3 regions of the Gudongella sp. DL1XJH-153 genome follow, and region 2 is predicted to be linked to each of the others. Evidence: riboswitches for the same ligand, from Rfam matches in the RefSeq annotation. Region 2 holds a riboswitch; each other region holds the start of a gene.
What was found. A riboswitch is a leader RNA that binds a small molecule or an ion and turns the genes downstream of it on or off. The one in region 2 is predicted to bind cobalamin.

Region 1 (7,474 bases), on a different contig from region 2:
GGCCCTGTACCTGAAGAAGGCAATGAAGACTGGAGAATAACAAATGCAGGAGGGCAGTGTGTTACCATACTTCCTGGAGGAGTATTTTTCGATTCATCAACATCATTTGGAATTATCAGAGGTGGCCATGTTGATATGACAGTTCTGGGAGCTTTACAGGTAGATGAAAAGGGTAATCTTGCCAACTGGATGATTCCAGGGAAAATGGTACCTGGAATGGGTGGAGCCATGGACCTTGTAACAGGAGCAAAAAAGGTTACGATTGCAATGGAGCACACAGCAAAAGGTGCAAAAAAGATTCTTAAGGATTGTACACTGCCCCTTACTGCGGCTGGCCAGGTTGACTTTATTGTTACAGAGATGGGTTTGATGGAAGTTACTGAAGAAGGTATAGTTCTTAAGGAAATCAATCCAGAATTTACGGTTGAGCAGGTACAGGAAGCAACTGAAGCAAAACTGATTATTGCAGATGACCTTAAGGATATGCAAGTATAGTTTGAATAAAGAATTAGGGCACCACCGGGCTTATCTGGTCGGTGCCTTTACTCTGGGGGATGTCGATATGAAACTAGACAGCATTAAAAGAATTGGTATAGCCGGAGCCGGTACAATGGGATCTGGTATAGCCCTTATCTTTGCAAAGAAGGGATATAAAGTCACAGTAATGGATTTGAGCATAACTCTGCTGGAAGATTCGCGAAAATTGGTGGACATATTTAACCAGACTCTCTTGGCTGAAGAATTAATGACAAGCGATGAAGAAGAAAGAGTAATGAGTAATATTGAGTACTCTCTGGATAAGAGTGCATTTAAGGACTGCGATTTGATTATTGAGGCAATAGTTGAAAAACTGGAAGTGAAGCAAAGCTTTTGGAAAGAAGTAAAATCAATAGCTAAAAAGGATGCATACCTTGCAACCAATACATCAGGATTAAGTATCAACAGTATTTCTGAAGATATTGTAGACAAGACAAGATTTGTGGGAATGCACTTTTGGAATCCACCTCATATAGTGCCTTTGGTGGAGTTGATCAAGGGAGATGAGACATCGGATGAGACTGTTGAGGTTCTCAAATCTCTGATGAAGAGAATTGACAAAGAGCCTGTTATTGTACAGAAGGATACACCAGGATTTATCGGTAACAGACTTCAGTTCGCAGCTTTCAGGGAAGCGCTCCACATTCTGAAGGAAGGAGTCGGGACAGTGGAAGATATTGATAAAGCCATGAGATTTGGGCCCGGTTTCAGATATCCGGTATTGGGACCACTTGAAACAGCTGACCTTGGAGGATTGGACACATTCTACTATATTTCAGCATATCTGTTTAAAAATCTTAGTGATAGCAAGGAAGCTCCTGAGATACTCAAGGAGAAAATAGATTCAGGAAATCTTGGCGTTAAAACAAAGGAAGGCTTCTACGAGTATTTTGATGGACAAGATGAGGAAGTTATAAAACGAAGAGACAGTATGTTTATTAAAATGTTAAAATTGAACAATTCAGCTGAAAAAAAATAATATAATCCCATTAATATGCTTTGCTATATTAATGGGATTATATTATCATATACAGAGAGATATCTTGTCTTATCGTTATAATTACTATAATAGGATATGGAGGATGCTATGGAGATACTACTTAATGAAATAATTGAAAACAACAGACACCTAATTAAAAATGGTAAGGTTGCAGATTACATACCAGCACTTGCAAAAGCAGACTTTGAGAAAATTGGAGTAACAGTTGCTGGTAGAACAGGAGCATTATTATATAGTGCAGGGGATTACAATCAGAAGTTCACACTTCAGAGTATATCAAAGGTTATTTCATTTCTGGTAGCTGCAATGGATAATGGAATAGAAGATATTTTTGAAAAAGTAGGGTGTGACAGCACAGATGAACCCTTCAATGCGTTTACCAAGCTGGATCTACCAAATGTAAACAAGCCTGCAAATCCGTTGATTAATTCCGGTGCGATTCTTACAACTTCCATGATCAAGGGGAATGGAGATGAGAAGTTCCAAAAAATATTGGAACTTACAAGACGGATGGCTCACAATCCGAATATAGGCTATAACGAGGAGGTCTACCTCTCAGAAAAGAAGACAGGCAGTAGAAACAGATCCATGGCATATCTTATGAGCAGTAAGAATATTCTTGAAGGTGATGTTGAGGATGTTCTTGATACATACTTCAAGCAATGTTCCATTGAAGTTGACACTAGAGATCTTGCAAAAATTGGTAGGTTTATCTCAGCAGGATGTGAGGGAATAAATATAGATGGAATTTCGAGAACAGATATGTCGATCCTTTTAAAAGGCTTGCTATTTACCTGTGGAATGTACAATTACAGTGCACGCTATGCAATTGAAGTTGGTATTCCTTCAAAATCAGGTGTAGGTGGAGGTATTATGGGTGTCCTTCCAAATGGCATGGGAATTGGTATATTTTCACCAGCTCTGGATGAGAATGGAAATTCATCAGCTGGAATTGGAATAATCAAGGAACTCACAAGGAGATTACACTACAATATATTTGATGATAGAAAATTGCAGGTGGAAATTGATACCCACTAGATAATTAAGGAAAAGCTGGTGATATGATGGAAGGAAGATATTTTAATACAGAAGATGGCTCAAGAATATATTACAGAATAGGTGGAAAGGGGCATCCAATTGTATGTATCCACGGATTTGGAGCGGATAGCACTACATTCAGGCTGACAGAAAAGATACTCTCAAAAGATTTTCTTGTCGTTACATTGGACCTGAGAGGTCATGGAAGGACTGTGATAGGAAATGGAGATCTCAGCTTTAATGCGATGGCAAGTGATATTGAGGTGCTTAGAGAGTATCTAGATTTAGGGAAAATCAATTTACTGGGTTGGTCCATGGGTGGAGCTGTAGCAATGGAGTACTTAAAAGACTTTGGACAGGATAGAGTCAAGAATCTGATTCTTGTTGAGACATCACCAAAGGTTATTAATGATGACAAATGGAAGTATGGACTTTTCAAGGGAGATTTTACCAGAGAGATGGCTGAAGAGGAACTGTTGAGTATCAAGAATGATTTTAGAGGTTTTGTTTCACGGTTTATGAGTAAGATGGCTCCTGAACTAGATAGTGAAAATCTAAAAATCGCAATTGAGGCAATGGGAAAAAACAATCCTGACTACATGGCAAGAATCTGGGAGAATATTATTTCTGTTGATTACAGGGATGTTCTAAGAGATTTCGAGGAGCCATGTCTTGTAATAAGTGGTAATGAAAGTGCTTTTTACGGCGTAGACTCAGGTCAGTTCTTGGCAGGAATGATGAAAAAAGGAATTCATCATTCAATAAGTGGAGGTCACCTTGCACCAATTGAAAGCCCTGTGGAATTCAACAGGGCTGTAAAAAGCTTTATTTTCGATAATTACAATGTCATTTTCTTCATCTAGAATAGATATCAGAATTTCCTTTTCGCCATCAGCTCCCTTTATGAAGCTGCTGACCCCAAGAAAGGTCGCAACCATTACAAAGACAACAAGTATTGATAAGATGATTTTTAAGTGTTTATTCTTCAAATTTATCCTCATTAGTATGATCTTGATTCAAAAGGTATTTCCTCAAAACCTTCCAGTCTATTTACTTCAAGTGACATTACAAATAGTATGTTTGCCATAAGGTTTGAAATATCTAGAAGTATTTCTGGAACAATTATACCTGACTGTTGAATCAAGTATAAATTACGTGTAACAATTTTAGCTTCACATCTTGCAATATGGTATTGTGTTGCAAGTCTGTTACCTACAGGATAAATGAATCCTGCTACCTTGTGTCTATCTTTAAGGACATGATAGATCGTCTGGCCATCTCTTAGGTCATCCAGCGAAATTGCTAGTTTTCCCCTTAAAGAACCATTAAGATGCAAAACCTTGTCCATCAGCCACCAGGTTTCCTTTTCCAGAGGAGTCCCCATCGAAATAATGTGCCCCAAGGTTGAAGACAGTTTGTCAGTAAGTATTTCATGGTCAACCATTTTGTTTTTGTCGTTTAGAAATGGATATGCTATAAAATCAAAATTTCCGTTCATTTTATCCCTCCTAGTTTTTTTAATAAGAAAAGAATCTAACGATTCTCCAAGGTAGCTTTTCTTGATACTCATGTACGGACATTTCATTATACAAGAAAAAAAGAAATTTCCTATTCATAATAAAAAAAGCTCCTCAACTAGGAGGAACTGAAAAAATCTAAAAATGGATAAACTGCAACTGCTGTTACCATAATTGTTTCCTCCTTTCCCTCCGAAAGCGGTTCTTACATTCAAAAGGCAGGTCTCCTGGCTAATGGCTGTGACCATCTCACCTTCCCATGATCTAACACAGTGGTATCTGAGATGGATGTACCATATACAGTAGCGGGGGCTGCAGCGTTTCACGCATTTCCCTATTAAGTAAAATACACCTATTTAAATATTCAATTGTACAAGTTAATTTTACACGCCAAGATCCAATAAATCAAGAAAAAGAAAATCCCTCAAATTGAGGGATACATTTAGCTAGAGAAATGGCATATATTTCTCAGAGGGCTCATTTTCTGATTTTGAAAGTATATCCTCAAGAATTCCAAGTCCCTTGTTTATTTCTTTCTCACCTACAGCACTAAAGCTTAAGCGTATAAATTTCTCTGAGTCACTGGAGTCGGTGAAGAATACTTTTCCAGGAACAATTGCCAAACCTCTTTTTCCACATTCCTCATAGAGCTCAATGGCATCGAATTCTTTAGGAAGTGAGACCCATATACTAAGACCTCCAACTGGTTCCAGGTATGAAATGCCAAAATGCTTGAGTTTCGCTAGTCCTGAAATCATAAGCTGATATCTATCCCTGTAGAAGGCTGTAATATTTTCTATATGATCTCTCCAGAAACCTTTTCTCAAGTAGAGGTCAAAAGCTCTTTGAAGGTATCCAGAGGATGAAATGTCAGTGGTGTGCTTGGCTTTGATAATATCCTTCATCAATGCCTTTGGTAGAGTCATAAAACCTATTCTTACTCCAGGCATGAAAATTTTGGAGAAACTCTTGATAAAAATAACCTGATCAAATTTGTCCATGGTCTTTAAGGGTAGCTTATTATCGTCAGAAAAACTTAAATCAGTCAGAAAATCGTCTTCGATAATGTAGAAGCCATATTCCCGAGCAAGTCTAAGGACATCTTTTTTTCTCGTTTCGCTGTAGCAGATTGTTGTTGGACTGTGGAAGTTTGGCATAAGATAAATAAATTTGGGTCTGTATCTTTTTACATACGACTTGAGTCCATCCAGGTCTATTCCATCTTCATCCATTGGTATTCCTATAATCTTGGCTCCTCTTGATTGAAATGCCGCAAAAGCACCTGGGTAGGTAGGGTTCTCAACCAAAATAACATCTCCAGGTTGAATAAGTGTCTTTGAGATTATATCAAGACCCTGCTGACCTCCGGATGTAATGAGTATCTGATCCTTGGTAGCCGAAATCGAGTAATGCTCCAGAAGAAATTCTGAGATAGACTCTCTAAGTGGTCCAAAGCCTGTGATTTCAGGGTAAAGAAAAGCCTGACCTCCGTCTCTGTCCAAAACTTCAATTAATGATTTTTTAAATTCCTCAATTGGGAAAAGTTCTGCTGTAGGTGAAACGCTTGCAAAATCTATACTGTTTTTAAGGAGAGGGTAGATACCAGAAAGCATTAGCTCCATGTCACCTTCTTCTACAAGATAACTATCCTGACTAAATGAAGGACGCTTAATAAAGGTACCGCTACCTTTTACAGTATATATATAATTCTCCTGCTCAAGGAGTTTATAAGCATTTACTACTGTAACATTATTAACCCCAAGCTGTTTGGAAAGAGATCTAATTGAAGGGAGCTTTTCAGATTGGATATTGTCGTCCTCAATAACATCCCTTATAGCCTCGTATAATTGGATATACAAGGGTAAATCCTTCTCCTTGTTAAGCCTGATATGAGTAAGCACATTGATCAGTCCTTTCTGTATGGATACACTTAGTATATCATATTGGTTTATATAAAGGTATTATAATTAGTACCTGGGATTCGTAGGATTGACATATCAATTACTTGAAGGTAACATTGAGTTAATAGGATTAAATGTCTAAAAATACTAATTGCAACTGATATTTTCAAAAATTAAAAACACAGAAAGGGACGCCGGGGACGGTCCTTTTTGTCCCAAAACAAGAAAAATGCGGGAGGAGTTTTTATGGCGAGATTGAGTAGAGAAGTGAGTCCAACAGGTTATTATCATATTATGATGAGGGGTATAAACAAAGAAATGATATTCAAGAACAATTTTGATAAGAAGAATTTCCTTTCATTGATTGAAACAAAGTTTGAAGAAGATGTTTTAATTGTTGCATTTTGTATTATGGATAACCATGTACATATCATTTTAAAAGGTGAATTGGATGACATTTCTTTATCTTTGAGAAGAATAAATACCTCTTTTGCGATGAGAATAAACAGAAGCCTGGATAGAGTAGGGCATGTGTTCCAGGATAGGTATAAAAGTGAAATTATTCATAATGAAGCTCATCTTCTATGTGCAACAAGATATGTGCATAATAATCCCGTAAAAGCTGGAATCATCAAAAGTCCACAACAATATGACTGGAGTAGTTATTCTCATTTCCTTCAAGGTAAAAGTAATCTTTTAGATTCTGGAGAAATAGAGAGGATTATGAAGAGTATTGGATCGAATAAACAGTTTCAGGATTTTCATAAGTTGGAGGATGAGATTAGATTCATTGACACAAAGGAAGAGCTAGATAGATTGGAGTATTCAAGAGCTCAGAGAATTATTCATGACTACCATAAGAACAAGGTAGAAATTGATTCTCAGAGTATAAGAAGAAATTCAGATGAAATGGATCAACTTATAGGTATGCTATTAGAAAACACAAACTTAAGTATAAGAAAAGTATCAGAATTACTTGAGGTCAGCAAAAGTACCGTACATAGGTTAAGCAGAGGAGGAATTTAAAATGGGACAAAAAGGACCGTCCCCGGTGTCCCGAAATGGATTGTTTTCAACGATTGTGGGGTTATTGTCAATAGTGGCACTTTTAATTATGGCGTTGACATTTACTGGCGTTCTCAATGAATCGGCCAGGGATTTTGTAATTCCTATTCTGGGAATACTTATATTCCACGAAGGATATATAAGATATGAGAAGCACAAATTATTGGGAATGTTTCTGATGCTGCTTTCTGCAGGAGGGTTCATGGTTATATTGTGGAGACTAATATCGGCATAAGGAAAGGATGTTATTGTGAAAATCACTAAAATGGTTCTTCTATTGATTATATTGACTATATTTACGTCAGGCTGTTCAGCAGGTGAGATACCGCTTTCTGATGTGGACAAAACAGTTATTGAAAATTACATAAGAGATGAATACAGAACAGGTGGAAGTGTTGGGAATACATTTGTGATCA
Region 2 (7,474 bases):
GCAAACATAACTATTGCCATAAGTAGTGTTGTAATCCTTAAAAACTCTTTGTTGTTTCTAAACATTTTATCATCCTCTCCTTCTATCTTAACATTCCATACTTTATTCTTATTCTGTCCAACTTCTCTATCATTGGCCCAGATAAAAAATACAAGAAAAATACTGTGCTAATTGCGTGAACTAGGTCATAAGGTATTCCTGAAATGTATGATGCCAAAAACATCCTTATATTTGCTCTTTCTGTATACATCAAGACTGATGCTATGTTCATCACTCCACCGTAAATCAAAAATGTCGTTAAAAATCCATATATCGAAAGGCTAAGTCGTGTTTTCCTAAGAATACCTTTTCTAATCAATACACCTGCAAGAAATCCTGTCAGACCCAATGCAAACATCTGCCATGGGGTCCAGGGACCTTGCCCGAAAAAGAAGTTTGATACAAAGGCACTCATGGAACCTACCAGAAATCCTGCTTCCGGACCAAATGCTATACCTGAGATTATCACTATGGCCATCATTGGCTTAAAGGCCGGCAGCATGAAAAACATTGTCCTTCCCATTACTGCCAAGGCTGCAAGAACTGATATCACAATGAGTTCCCTTGCCTGAGGGTCTCTGTTTTCAAATACCATAAAAAATGGCACCATGGTATATACCACTAAAAACATGCTTATGAAATAGTATTTTCTATCGTTTAGGAATTCCATCCCAAACCATATGGTCAATGGAATCAGCACCAATATTATAAATGCAGATATGGTTGATCTTTTCCTTATTCCAGGATGCTCAATATATCTTTTGTCTTCTACAATCCATTCATTTTGCATAGATCAATCACATCCTCCGTGGTTACTGCATTTTCGAATACATGCCTTGACATTCTGTTTGCTCCTGTTGTGTAGAAGCTGTTGCCTGAGAAAAACTCCCGAGGTTTTTCTGTCGCTATAATGGAACCATTGAAAATGAGTGAGACCCGGTCTGAGTACTCTGCACAAAACTCTATGTCATGAGATACCATAACAATTGTGGTGCCCTTTTTAACCAAATCCCTCAATATATTTCCCAGTCTTGTTTTAAAGTGGCTGTCCAGTGCCTTTGTGGGTTCGTCCAGCAGTAATATTTTAGGCTCCAAAAGCAAAACCTTGGCCATTGCCAGCTTTTGCTGCTCCCCTCCACTTAGATCATAGGGGTGCCTTTTTAGGATATCTTCCAAGTCCAGCAATTCTATTGCTTCTTTTGCCTTCTTTTCTCTTTTTTCCATATCCTTTTCAATCGATCTGAGCATTTCATATATATCTCTTTCAACGCTCATCTCAACAAAGAGGGCCTGAGGGTTTTGGGGCAGGAATGCTGTATGGGGATCAAGGTTCACCTTGCCTCTGTATGGCTTGTTTAAACCGCCCAGGATTGACAGCATTGTTGTTTTTCCTGTGCCGTTTCCCCCTACAATCGAATGAAACTCGCCCTTTTCTATCTTGATCGACAGGTCCCTTATTACATCTTTTTCGTTTCGGTCATATTTAAACCAAACATCAGCTAATTCCATGGCTGCTTCTGTCTTTTCTTCTAACTGTTCTTTCGGCGGAATTTCTGGATGCTTGATTATCCGGTCTTCTACCTTCCCGCTTAGCCATTCCCTGCTTTTTTTTACTGACAATGGGTAGCTCTTTGTCTTGGCTGATTCTCCTTCGACCGCTGCAAATATTTTCATATATGATGGCAGTGCCTTGGCCATCACATGTCCAGATTCCAGAATCATGCCGCTGGCATCTTCTGGTGGTGCATCTATGATCACTTCTCCATTATCCATTACTAGAATCCTGTCGCTCATGGGGAATAGTTCCCCTAGTCTGTGTTCTGAAATGATTATTGTCGTCCCAATGTCCAGATTTATTTTTTTGATGGTATCCAGGAACTCAGTGGCTGCCAATGGGTCTAGCTGTGCTGTGGGCTCGTCCAGTATCAATACTTCTGGCTGCATTGTCATAATGGAGGCCAGGTTCAGGAGTTGCTTTTGTCCTCCAGATAGTTCTGTCACCTTTCTCATAAACCAATCGCTTATTCCAAAAAATGTTGCCATTTCTGCAACTCTGAGTCGTATTGTGTTATTGTCATATCCTAGACTTTCCAGGCCAAATGCCAGTTCATGGTATACCCTATCTGTGACTACCCCATTTTCAGGGTTTTGGAGTACGTAACCTATCTTTGAAGTCTGTGTCCGCAAATCAAATTCTTCAATGGGCTGTCCCCGGAACAGGATATCTCCCTTTTTTATGCCATATGGTGTCAATGCTGGCTTTAAGTGTCTTAAAAGGGTGCTTTTACCACTACTGCTTTCCCCACATATGGTTACAAACTCACCTTGTTTAATGGATAAGCTTATATTTTTTAACTGCCTTGTCTTTTCCTCTGGATAGGAGAAGCTTAAACCGCTGATTTTAAATGTTTCCATTTTATGTCCTCCATTATCCCTAAGATTATTGGTAAAAAGAAAATAACTGCAATGCTTATGTAAAATGGGATGCTTGTCTTTGTAAGTTCTGTCCATTTTACCGTTGGATATATCCTAAAGTAAAATCTGCCTATTCCCAGACCATAAGAAAATACTGCCATCAGTGCTCCTAAACTGACTGCAAGCGCACGGTCTCTTGCATCAAACCTAAATATTGAGAAGCTAGTTCTTCCTTTTAGTCCATATCCCCTAGCCTTCATGCTGTCAGATGTTTCGACTCCATTTTCAAGTGCCCAGGTCAGCATTATTGAGAGGATCTTTAGCCCGTTTCTTGCTCTTTGAAACAAGTTGCCTGTATGGAAATCTCTGCCTATCCCCTTTTGTGCATTTGAGATAACTCCTATCTGGGCCTTGTACATTGGCACCAGTCTTAAAACCATTGAAAATATCAGTGATGTCTTGGGCAGGATTCGTCCAAAGAGGTATATGACTTTATCTGATGATATTACTTCGTTGTAGCATGAGAACCAGATTATGACGGAGCCTATCATCAGGGCTGAAAAGAGACCATACACCAATGATTCCAGTGTTATTGGGTTACCATTGCTAAAATAGCCCAGTATTGTTGCCCCTTCATGCACAAACAGGACGTTTATTGCTGCTGCAAAGACCATCAAGGGCAGCATATACAAGAGGTTGAATTTTAGTGCCTTTCTTCCCTTTAGCCTGACCGAATACACAAATGCTGCCGAATATGAAAGCACCAGGATTATTGGATTAAGCAAAAATACCGTTGTAGTTATTACTACTGTAAAAAAGATAATGTTTATGATTGGGTGATAGGTGTAAAAAGGGTCTCTACTCATCGAACTCAAATCCCAGATCTCTTCCTAGATCACATGTATACAGCAATCTAACAGTATCACCCTCTTTGAGTAGATAGTTACTGGTCCCCAGGCTTGGTGATATGTCGTTGACCGAATACATCCACCCGCTTAATTCTCCACAGTCAAACTCATATATGTTTCCTATGCCTTCAATATAATTTGAATTATGTATGGGTGTCATAACATATTCCATATGAATCTTATTCTTTTTCATTTCTCTAAGCAGAACGTTAAAAACTGATTCACCTTCATAGAATTCTACCTTTTGAGCAGGAAATATCCATCCGTCCTCAGGAACCAGCTCCCACTTTTCTGGGTTGATTGCTTCCTCTTTATCAAGGAGCGTTTTGACTGAGACAGATAGGGTTACATGTTTTGCTCCCTCTTCGGTTGAGGTTGGCTCTTCTGATTCTCTTGTTTCTGCTGGTGGCTCGGCAGCCTGCTGTGCATCTGTTTCAGTTGGTGTTGGTTGCTCTTTTGGTATCTCAGCTGCTTCTTCAAGTTCTGCCGGCGTCTCTGGATCTATTTCTTCAGTCTCCAAATCAGGCTCCTTTTCCTCTGCCGCCTTTATTTCAGGCTCTTCTTCCAGGTGAAATCCTGATTGGGTGGATTCAGCATTCTCCAGTTCAGGTTCCGGTGCTGGTGCCATTGCTGGCCCTGAGTTTAGCATCTGAATCCCAAGCACTAAAACTAGTATCAGAAAAAAGCTGGCGAGTCCTATCCATATTCTTTTACTCATAGCGATCGATTCCTTTCATCTATATCGGTTGGCCAAAGCTAATCCCCTACATGTCCTCAAGAAGCCTATATAGCATTCCTGCCACTTCGCTTCTTGTTGCTGCCCTGCTTGGTTCAATATCTATTATGTTATCTGGAATATAGCTTTCTTTAACACCAAATGCCATGGCTTGTTTGCTCCAGTCGGCGATCTCTCTATAATCTGGAAATTGGCTTAGGTAATTCCTTGTCTCAGTTTCAGAGATTGTCGTATCCAAATCCATAGTTTTTGCAATATTGTAGATAACCATTGATGCCTCTTGTCTTGTGATCTTGTCTTGTGGTTTAAATGTGTTGTCTGGATAACCTTTTATCAGTCCCGAGGCTTTTGCTGCTCCAACATATCCCGAGAACCAGTCTGATTCCTTCACATCTGAAAATCCGTGATTATGGGTTTCTTCCTTGTCTAAGGCTCTGCTAATAAGGGCTGCGAATTCTGCTCTGCTGATGCTTTTACCTGGCTGAAATTCTGTCTGTGTAACTCCATTTATTATCCCTTCTATACTTAACTCAATTATTGCTGTTTTTTCAGGGTCGTTCTCTATATCCACAAATGGATTCTTTCTGGGCTCATCGCTTGCCTGACTGTTGTTGTCTATTATAATGTTGCTATCTGTCATATCAAATAGTGATGCCTTGGCTTGTTTGAATCTTTGATATGAAACCAAAGCGTAAAATGATTGCTGTGTCGCAATCTTATTCTCCTTGCCATCCTTAAGATGTGAAAATCCACCTGAGATATTGTAAAAATTTTCGATTGAATTATCTATTACATTATTGCCATTTTTGATAAAACCAGGATCGCTCGCTGGATCAATCCCCAGCGATGTAAGTGCAACTATTACTTGTGCATTGCTTTCAGCGTTTTCTACTGACATTGTCTCGAATCCTCCATCTGAGTTTTGAGCCTTGGAGATAAATTCTAGTCCTCTCTCTATATATGGTTTAACATCGGCTCTGTCTTTGTACCTTGAAAGACTGGTTAAAACCATCGCCGTTATATCAACATCTGGGATTTCTGAGCTCAATGACCAACCTCCACCCTCTATTTCATTTTCCAGCATATATTCAATAATGCTTTCCCTTGTACTCAAATCTGAATAGTCGTTGGAATCAAGAGCTATCAATGCCCAGATCGGACCGTTTATGCCTTGGATTGTAAGCTTATCCAAATCTGAAAGCTTTTCAACTAGATTGTAGCCTTCCATATCTTTTGGATCTATTCCCAATACTGTCAGAGCCAATATTGTCTTTGAGTATTCCGTATATTTGCTGGTTGTCAAGATGCCCTGCTTTTGGTTTAATTCTTTTCTTAAGCTGCTTAAATATGTATCTGATAGATTTTCCATATCAGTCTTTTGATACCTTGCAAGCCCTATAATTGACCAGGCATCTGAAAATCCGTCTTGGTTTTTAAGGATATAGTCTGCTGTCTCTTGTATGACCTTCTCAATGTTTTCCGATTCATTCTTGGCATAGGCTTCACTTGGAAAATATACACCTAAAGCCATTGAGACTGCTATTGCTATCGACAGTATTAGGGATAGTATCTTGTTTTTGTTCATATGTATTGGACCTCCTTCAAAATTTTGGGCATTAAAAAAGCATTTGCCGATATTTCCCGGCAAACGCTCAAACTTACATGCAAAAAACCATGCTAGATATTATCACCTGTTTTAGTCAAAGAAAACAAAATGAGAGCATTGTCGGCAAATATCCTGACTTTGCTTCATCGCTCCCCCCTGCCTTCCCATAGTATATAGTGGCTGATCTTTAAGATCGTGGAGTTTGCTCTGCATTCACAGTGACTTGATCGTGTGGGATTCGCACCCAGCTTCCTTGCATGTGACAACTTTAATTGTTTTGATTATACACCATATCTGAAATTGTATCAATAGAATGTTTTCAGGGTGACATGGAAACTTAAGGGACGGCGTGGAAACCGTCCCCTACAATCTTTGATGCTAAATATTTAGAATGTGTCTTGATACCCTATGATTTTACCGTCCTTTTAAAATACTTACAAATACTACAACACCTGCCAAAAACATCAAAATACCAAACCCAATCCATAAAAACTTTGTTTTTTTGCTTGTTGTTTCAGATGAATTGTTTTTATAGAACACAATAACTAGGGTGGTTATTACAATAGAAATAATTGGTAAGAATACAGCAAATAACTTGGACATAAAACTCCTCCTTCAAATTAGGAACTACAAGTGTATCGATTCCAAAGTTAAGTCGTATCGGTCTACTTATACAACGCTAGATAAAAAGAATGTTCATTAACTATAATACTCATCTTCTTCCCATTTCAATGGATTTGTTTCTATGTGCTCCCATATTTCCTGATATTCCTTTTCATTTCTTATTATATGTTCATAATAATTTTTTTTCCATAAAATCAGATTTTTTGTTTTACTAATTTCATTATATCTCTTATTAACAAAAGATTTCAGTTGTCCAACAATCCTGTGTAGGGGAGGGTTTCCATGCCCGCCCGATTGTGAGTTCTTCTAAAAAGAGGCTACAGCTTGATAACAAGCTGTAGCCTCCTTGAGTTTCTTAACTGATTTTATTAAATTGCTGTCCAGCCTCCGTCAACTGCAAGGTACTGTCCTGTTGTATAGCTAGATGCATCTGATGCAAAGTACACAACAGCTCCGTCAAGCTCACCTTCCTTACCTATTCTTCCCATTGGACAGTAGGTTTTTACTACCGCCTCGAATGACTTGTCTGTTACAACATCCTCAGTCATTTCACTCTTAAAATAAGCAGGACCGATTGTGTTTACGGTAATATTGTACTGAGCCCATTCAGTGGCAAGTGCTTTAGACATCATCTTCACTCCGCCCTTGGTTGCTGCATATGCTGAAATTCCTGATCCCATCATTGCTACAGTACTGTGGATTGAACCGATGTTTATGACTTTTCCGTATTTTTGTTCAACCATTATCTTGCCTACTTCTCTTGCCATAAAGTAAACACCATTGAGGTTTATGTCCACTGTCTTAAGCCAGTCTTCGTCTGACTGCTCTTCAGCTGGTGCCATAAAGCCTATTCCGGCATTGTTTACCAATATGTCAATTTTCCCAAAATGATCTTTTACTTCCTTGACTGCATCCTTTATCTGTTGTACATCAGTTACATCACATTCAACTGCCAGAGCTTTTACTCCCAGCTCTTCCAAATCCGCCTTTACCTTTTCAAGTTTTTCCATTCTCCTTGCAAGTAAGGCAACATCCGCTCCCTGCTTTGCAAGAGCAGTTGCAAATTGAACACCAAGTCCTGATGATGCTCCTGTAACCAGTGCTACCTTTCCTTCAAGACTAAATAATCTACTCATATAAACACTC
Region 3 (7,474 bases), on a different contig from region 2:
ATTGCATGTTTAATATTTGCATTGATCAAAGACTCTGGCAGTCCTTTTGTTTCCTTGCCAAAAACAAAGAAGGAATTGTCACGGTACTGAAACTCTGAGTAATTCTTCTCAGCTTTTGTTGTTGCAAAATAAAAATCACCATCTGGGTTTTTCTCCACCACTTCCTCAAAACTATCGTAATACTCTAGCTTAACCAAAGGCCAGTAATCAAGACCAGCTCTTTTCAAATGTTTGTCAGTTAGTGAGAATCCCAGCGGTCTTACCAAGTGTAATACAGCCCCTGTCAACGCGCATGTCCTGGCTATACTCCCAGTATTATGCGGTATCTCAGGCTCGACCAATACTATGTTTAGAGCCATCTTTACCCTCCAATATTCTTCAAGTCTAAAGTACGAACTTCTCAATTGCCTGTGCAACACCATCGTGATTATTATCCTCTGTTACATAATACACTTTCTCCAGCACAGATTTTGCTCCATTGCCCATCCCTACGCTGATTCCTGCAATCTCAAGCATAGATAAGTCGTTTTCATTGTCACCGATTGCCATTGTGTTATTCAATGAAATATTCATCAGACGACAAAGATGCTCAAGGCTTCTACCCTTCGATACGCCTTCTTCCATTACCTCTAGATTATTTGTCCAGCTCTTTGAAATTGAAATGCCTTCAATTGAGCCAAGTCTTTTTTTAAGCTGTATCAACTTGTCCAGATCATTGTCTATAAAAAGAAATTTGAAAACATCTAGATCGACTCTTTCAGCAATATCTCGGATGCTTTTGTAAATATCAACATCGATAGATTGTCCGGTGAATTTACCGTTGGAAGATGAATAGTAGTCTACAATCTCTTTAACATAGGTTCTGGTAAAGAAAGTATCTTCATTGTAAAAATGAAAGTACACTGACATATCATGTCCTATTTCCATTATTTTTTCAAGCTTTTTTTTATTAATTGGCTTTCTGTATATATCATTTCCCTTATTATCAACTAAAATAGCTCCGTTGCAAGCTGCTATATAGCTATCAAGGTTCAATAAATTTGCATAATGCAATGCAGATTTAAGAACTCTTCCTGTTGCAAGTACCACTTCAACATTCTTTTCCTTAGCCATTGCTATAGCCTTCTTAGTTCTTTCTGTTAGCTTGTTGCTGCTGTTTAATAAGGTTCCGTCCATGTCTATTGCGATTAATTTTATATCCATGTGATTCCTCCTGACACAATTAATATATCACAACGGAGTTGAAAATAAAATATCAAAAGCTCCCCATCAAAGTTTAAGACCGGGAATTTTTATCCCGGTCTAGCATATATTACGTTAATTTTCTAAGTAATTGTTCCATCGATTCAACAATAACAAGTCCGTTTTTAATCATTTTATTTAGGATGGCTGTTGCTGCACCTCCGGTGTAATCAAACTCATCGTACTTTCTCTCACTTAGGTAGACCACTTTCTTTCCTGTCTCCAATGCATCTGCAGCCATTTGAAGGTTTTTCAGGTTACCACTTCCAATAGGTACATTGGTCATAACAACAAAATCTGTATCAGATATCATCTCCTTGTTTTTCCTTTCTGCTTTATCGGAAATCCCTGAAAATGGTTTTTCTTCTGCTACCGGGATCTTAAGACTTTTTGCATACTGCCAATCGCTATCTCCAGCATTTAGTACCCCAAGGGTAAGCTGATATCCTCTTTGGTAAAGGACATTAATTAAATCCTGACCAGAGCCTCCTCCTGATATTACGTGAATCTTTATGTTCATCTCGCTACGTATTCGCTTGTTAACTTCAAGGGGTATAACTGAAATATGCCCTGTATATCTATTTCTCTCAACTGCAGCCCTCATGCCATAAGCCTGCAGAATATTTTCAGTTGTGATAACATCCTCAGGTGTACCCTGGCTTATAATACTGCCTTTTTTCAAAAGCAGTATTCTGTCTGAGTATCTCGTAGCAAGATTGATATCATGGATTACAAGTATAATAGTAATACCCTTTTCCTGATTCATCTTCCTCAGTAGATTTAAAATGTCAATCTGATGATTAATATCCAAATGTGAGGTGGGCTCATCCAGTAGAATTATCTCAGTATTCTGAGCCAGTGCCTTAGCAATAAAGACCCTTTGTCTTTCACCACCGGATATTTCAGTTATAAGTCTGTCCCTTATATCAAATGTATTGGTCATCTCCATGGCTTCATAGATAAGTTCTTTGTCTTTTACATCTTCTTTTTCAAATCTACCCTTGAATGGATGTCTACCCATTGAAACAACTTCCTCAATGGTAAACTCAAAATCAAGAGTTGTATCCTGCGGAACCAAAGAAATCTTTCGTGCTATTTCCTTTCTCTTGTACTCCTCAAGATTTTTCCCCAGAAGTTCAACCTGTCCAGATTCAGGTATGTAAAGGCCATTAATTGTTTTAAGCAGTGTTGACTTCCCAGAACCATTTGGTCCAATTATGCTTATAAATTCTCCACTGTCAGCTTGGAAGCTTACATCTCTAATAACAGGAGTAGAGGAATAGCCAAAGACAATATTCTTTGCATTTACTGCCATCATAATATCACTACCTTATCCATTAAAGGGCTCTTTTCTTGCTTCGTAGAAGATAGATAAAGAAAGGCCCTCCAAATATTGCTGTTATTATCCCTACAGGAATTTCCATAGGGGAAATAACAGTTCTCGCTATTGTATCAGCAAATACCATAAATATACTTCCCACTATAGCAGATGAAGGAAGTAGAATTCTATGATCTGGTCCAACAATCAGTCTAACTATGTGGGGTATGATTAAACCAACAAACCCTATTATACCACTTATGGATACTGCCATAGATGTAATAAAAGTTCCAAGAAGAAGTATATACACCTTTGTCTTTTCAACATTCACTCCAAGACTTTTTGCAGACTCCTCTCCTGTCAGCATTATGTTTATATCCCTGGCAAAAAATAATGTAATCGCCATTGCAATGATCATGGGTATCGAAATTGATGTTATTGGAGTCCAACCTTTTCCAGATAGGCTTCCCATAGTCCAATAAATGATTTTTGTCATATCCCTATTATATACTACCATTAAAAGTGATGTTATTGCAGTTAGAAACTGTCCAACTGCAACACCTGCAAGCAATAGGGTTGTAACTGGTACTTGATTTCTGATCCGACCTATATTATACACCAGTGTCACAGCAATTAACGCCCCGATAAACGCCATCACTGAAATCCCTGAAAAGCCAACAAAAGCAACATTCAATCTAAGTATAATAGCGATAGCTGCTCCAAGAGCAGCACCTGACGAAATTCCAAGAATATATGGATCAGCCATTGGATTTTTCAACAATCCCTGAAAAGAGGCTCCAGAAATTGACAACCCGGCTCCAACAATCACTCCTAAAAGTACCCTAGGAAGTCTTACACTCCATATTATGGAATGCTGAGAATCTGTAATTGAATCAGTCCCAATAAAGCTTGAAAGTCCTGGTATCTTAGATGCCACAACTTTGTAAACATCAATTGGATTAATACTTGCAGATCCAATTGTCGCTGTAACTCCAATTGTTATAACAAGTAGTATAATCAGTATCAATAAGGTTATACCATAGGATTTAATCCGGATTTCTTCCTTCACATTAATCACAGCCTTACTTAATTGTTTATTTCAGGATGGATAGCTTCAATTATCAATTTAAGTGCATCAATTATTCTTGGTCCGGGTCTTGACATTATATTGCCGTCCAACAAATACACTCTATCATTCTTAATGGCATCTATTTCACTATATCCTGGTCTTTCCTTTATAGAATCTGCTGTCTTCTCGGGAAGGTCATTGGCGGTGATGTATACCTGTGGATTTCTCTCTATAAGCTGTTCAAGATCAAATTGTGGGTACTCGCCATCAGCATCTGCTGCAACATTTTCACCACCAGCACGATTTATGAGCTCATCTACAAATGATCCCGGTCCTGCAGCCATAAGTGGTTCATGCCAGATTTCATAAAAAACAGTTTTTTTATCCAGTCCTTCTATTTTCTCGGCTAACTCAGCTTCTTGTGATGTCATTTCTTCAACAAGCTCTTTTGCTTCATCTTCATGTCCTGTTATTTTTCCTACCTTTATTATTGTGTCATACACTTCCTGGAGACTCTCAGGCTCAAACCCTGCAATCTGGATACCAGCTTCAAGGAGTCTCTCGTTTTCCTCAGTTACGCCGTCCCCATAGTTAATAACAAGATCCGGTTCAAGTTCAATAATCCTTTCAAGATTAATTCCATTAAAATCTCCGATTTTTTCAATATCCAAAACCTCTTCAGGATAATCGTCATAGCTAGTTACTCCTACAACCTTGTCTCCTGCACCTACTGCAAATAATATCTCAGTGTTACTTGGTGCAAGGGAAATTATTTTTTCCGGAGGATTCCCAAAGTTTATGGTATTTCCAAAATCGTCCTCTATACTCAGTACAGCATCCCCAACTTCTTCTGATTGTTCTTCAGGCGTTTCAGGCGTTGAAGGCGAACTGCAACCTGACAACAAACCAACTGCCAACATCATTGCCAATAAAATAAGAATTCCTTTTTTCAAGTTTATCGCTCCTTTTTTTGCATAAATTAAAGCCCATCAAGAGATGAGCTATTCTTACAAATTGCATACATCCCTCCCTCCGAGGTAAAGCGCTTAGTAGATGTGATAGGCAGATATCCTGACTTACGGTTCATCCTCGGTTCAGCTCCTTCCCGGTTTCCCAGTGGCTTATTGCTGACTTCGTTCCCGTTTACAGTAGCGGGGGCTGTAGTGGATTTGCACCACTTTCCCTTTTAAATCTCAAATGTGAGATACCTATTTCAAATATTATTTGTCTTTATGATATCAGAACAGGATGACTTAATCAACCAGTTCCATTTTATAATTTTCTGAAGGTGTTATCTACTTCTTTTTTATATGAAATATCTGGCAATCCAAATTCCCAGATTCCAAGGAGTGATTGGTCTGTTGTAATAATACCCTTGTGCATAATCACACCTGTGTTCTATCAAGAACTGTACCTGCTTATCAGTTTCAGGACCCTCAGCAATGGTTTTAAAACCCAGATTATGTGCCAGAGTAATGATTGTGGATACAATATCCTGGTCCTTTTTGCTTTTTTCTATTCCATGCACAAATGATTTATCAATTTTTAAGTAGTCGATAGGTAAATCCTTTAAGTACTTCAATGAGCTGTAACCAGTACCGAAGTCATCTATTGATACTTTTACTCCCAGTTCTTTCAATTGAATCAACTGGTCTATTACTATATCAGAATTTGATGCAATTGATTCAGTTATCTCAAGAACTAAAAGCCGTGGATCAATCTTTGTATTTTCCAATACTTCCTGAATCACCGTTATGAAATCCATGTGATAAAACTGATGAGCTGAAATATTAACTGATACACTCAAATCACCCAAGCCTATCTTGCTCCATTCATCAATCTGTCTACACGCAGAATCCATTACCCAATTCCCGATTTCAATAATTAGACCGCTATCTTCTGCAACTGGTATAAAATCATAGGGTTACACCGATCCTAGAACGGGATTGTTCCATCTCAGAAGGGCTTCAACCCCATCTACCTCTCTTGAATTCATATCAACCTGAGGCTGATAAACCAATGATAATTCTTTGTTTTTAATGGCATTTTTCAAATATGATTCCATTCTAGTCAATTTATCATCATGTTCATTTTCAATAGAATTAAACATCACAACGTTGTTACGACCATGTTTTTTTGAGAAATACATTGCATTGTCAGCTTTTTTGAACAAAGTATCCATATTGCTGCCATCATCAGGATAGATACTTATCCCTGCACTGGATGATATGTTGATTTCCATCTCATTAAATACAAAAGATTCCTTGAACAAATCCCTGATCACCTGAGCCAATTGATATATTTCATCCAAATCATTATGTTTCAAAATTACAACATATTCATCTCCACCATACCTGAATAGTTTGGAATCTTCGGGTATATGGGTTGTTAATCGCTGTGTAACAGCCTTTAATAGCTGGTCTCCCATTTCATGCCCCTAGCTATCATTAATTGTTTTGAAACGATCAAGATCCATCATGAATATGGCAAATTGTTCCTCAGCTTCAATCAAATAATCAATATATCTATTTAGAGCATACAAGTTAGGCAGCTTGGTCAAGTAATCGTTAAAGGCCATATCACTTAATGCCAATTCAGCTCTTTTTTGCATTGTTATATCTTTACCTATGCAATGAATACCAATTATTTCATCATCAATAACAATAGGAATAACTGTTATATGCAGATCAACTATTCTTTCTTTTCTATCGTACATAGCTGTTTCATATTGAATGGATCTTCCTTCCAATACCTTTAAAAACTGATTCATGGTGTATTCCTGACGTTCTGGTACAATAAATGGCAAAAAAGGCTCCCCAATAAGTTCATCAGCTGTGTATCCCATCAATTCTTCAGTAGCTCTATTAACCGATGCAAACCGTCCTTCCAAATCATATGTTATGACAGCATCTACATTGTCCTCAAAAAGTGATCGATACCTTTGTTCATCTTCCTTTAACTTCCTTTCAGTTTCCTTCTTTGCAGTAATATCCCGTGCAATTCCAAAAGCGCCAATTATCAATTCATCCTCAATAATCGGTATTGAGGATACCTGGAAGCAAATAATCTCATTATCACGATTGTGCAATCTAATTTCAAATTGTGAAGCCTCTTTTCTCAATACCTTTGAATAAACATCTTTAGCAATTTCTAAATCATCTTCATGGATATATTCTGAGTAATGAGAATTTATTAATTCATCTCTGGAATACTTCAAATATCTTTCACTTGAGATACTAATATTAACCACATATCCCTCTTTATCCAAAAGATAATTCATATCAGGACTGATTTCAAAAAGAGCTTCATATAATTTTTTTTGACTCTGGGCAAGTATATTTGATTTCTCTTTCCCATTACTATGATTGTTCTCGGATTTCTTATTCATATAGAAACTCTCCTCTTTATGACTCAAAAATCTGAAAGGGTATATCAGCAGTTATTCAGCTGCCTCCAGCTCAGAAAGATCCTCATTTGGCACAGACATATCCTCACTATTCTCATCATTAACAGGATCACTATTCTCTGGAGATACATCTATTATCGGTATTTCTGGTTCTGGGTTTTGAACTTCCTGGGCTGGTACCTGAGGAGTCACAATCGGTTCAGGACCCACTTTGTAAATATAGTCTCTCTCCCTATAATAGTCATGTGATATCTGTTCTGTACTTACTATTTCTCCATTTCTTGTTATTGATTTAAAGGCATTTACCTTATACCCGTTTCTTCCTTCCTGTACCATTTCCCTCGTTCCAGGCTGGATTGTGTCATCAAGATTCTCATGTACCTTGTATGGTATTGTTGCAACATAGCTTGTTGAAATATCAATGGAATAATCCCTGTTA

Region 1: another riboswitch for cobalamin. It lies ahead of ACOEN1_RS06960 (hypothetical protein); the one in region 2 lies ahead of ACOEN1_RS11430 (S-layer homology domain-containing protein).
Region 3: another riboswitch for cobalamin. It lies ahead of ACOEN1_RS00250 (helical backbone metal receptor); the one in region 2 lies ahead of ACOEN1_RS11430 (S-layer homology domain-containing protein).

Annotation. Positions count from the first base shown of each region.
Region 1 is NZ_JBMEMN010000014.1:4,244-11,717, forward strand. It holds gene ACOEN1_RS06940 (3-oxoacid CoA-transferase subunit B) at 1-495, shown strand, start outside; gene ACOEN1_RS06945 (3-hydroxyacyl-CoA dehydrogenase family protein) at 563-1,516, shown strand; gene glsA (glutaminase A) at 1,625-2,575, shown strand; gene ACOEN1_RS06955 (alpha/beta fold hydrolase) at 2,599-3,438, shown strand; gene ACOEN1_RS06960 (hypothetical protein) at 3,576-4,073, opposite strand; cobalamin riboswitch at 4,293-4,464, opposite strand; gene ACOEN1_RS06965 (PLP-dependent aminotransferase family protein) at 4,539-5,951, opposite strand; gene ACOEN1_RS06970 (transposase) at 6,240-7,019, shown strand; gene ACOEN1_RS06975 (hypothetical protein) at 7,021-7,293, shown strand; gene ACOEN1_RS06980 (hypothetical protein) at 7,309-7,474, shown strand, end outside.
Region 2 is NZ_JBMEMN010000036.1:236-7,709, reverse strand. It holds gene ACOEN1_RS11455 (S-layer homology domain-containing protein) at 1-65, opposite strand, end outside; gene ACOEN1_RS11450 (ECF transporter S component) at 83-829, opposite strand; gene ACOEN1_RS11445 (ABC transporter ATP-binding protein) at 808-2,454, opposite strand; gene ACOEN1_RS11440 (energy-coupling factor transporter transmembrane component T) at 2,427-3,320, opposite strand; gene ACOEN1_RS11435 (DUF4430 domain-containing protein) at 3,313-4,080, opposite strand; gene ACOEN1_RS11430 (S-layer homology domain-containing protein) at 4,127-5,683, opposite strand; cobalamin riboswitch at 5,810-6,012, opposite strand; gene ACOEN1_RS11425 (hypothetical protein) at 6,119-6,307, opposite strand; gene ACOEN1_RS11420 (glucose 1-dehydrogenase) at 6,697-7,464, opposite strand.
Region 3 is NZ_JBMEMN010000001.1:51,907-59,380, forward strand. It holds gene trmL (tRNA (uridine(34)/cytosine(34)/5-carboxymethylaminomethyluridine(34)-2'-O)-methyltransferase TrmL) at 1-359, opposite strand, end outside; gene ACOEN1_RS00235 (Cof-type HAD-IIB family hydrolase) at 385-1,203, opposite strand; gene ACOEN1_RS00240 (heme ABC transporter ATP-binding protein) at 1,313-2,560, opposite strand; gene ACOEN1_RS00245 (FecCD family ABC transporter permease) at 2,580-3,587, opposite strand; gene ACOEN1_RS00250 (helical backbone metal receptor) at 3,647-4,582, opposite strand; cobalamin riboswitch at 4,674-4,856, opposite strand; partial or broken gene ACOEN1_RS00255 (sensor domain-containing protein) at 4,936-7,017, opposite strand; gene ACOEN1_RS00260 (VanW family protein) at 7,069-7,474, opposite strand, start outside.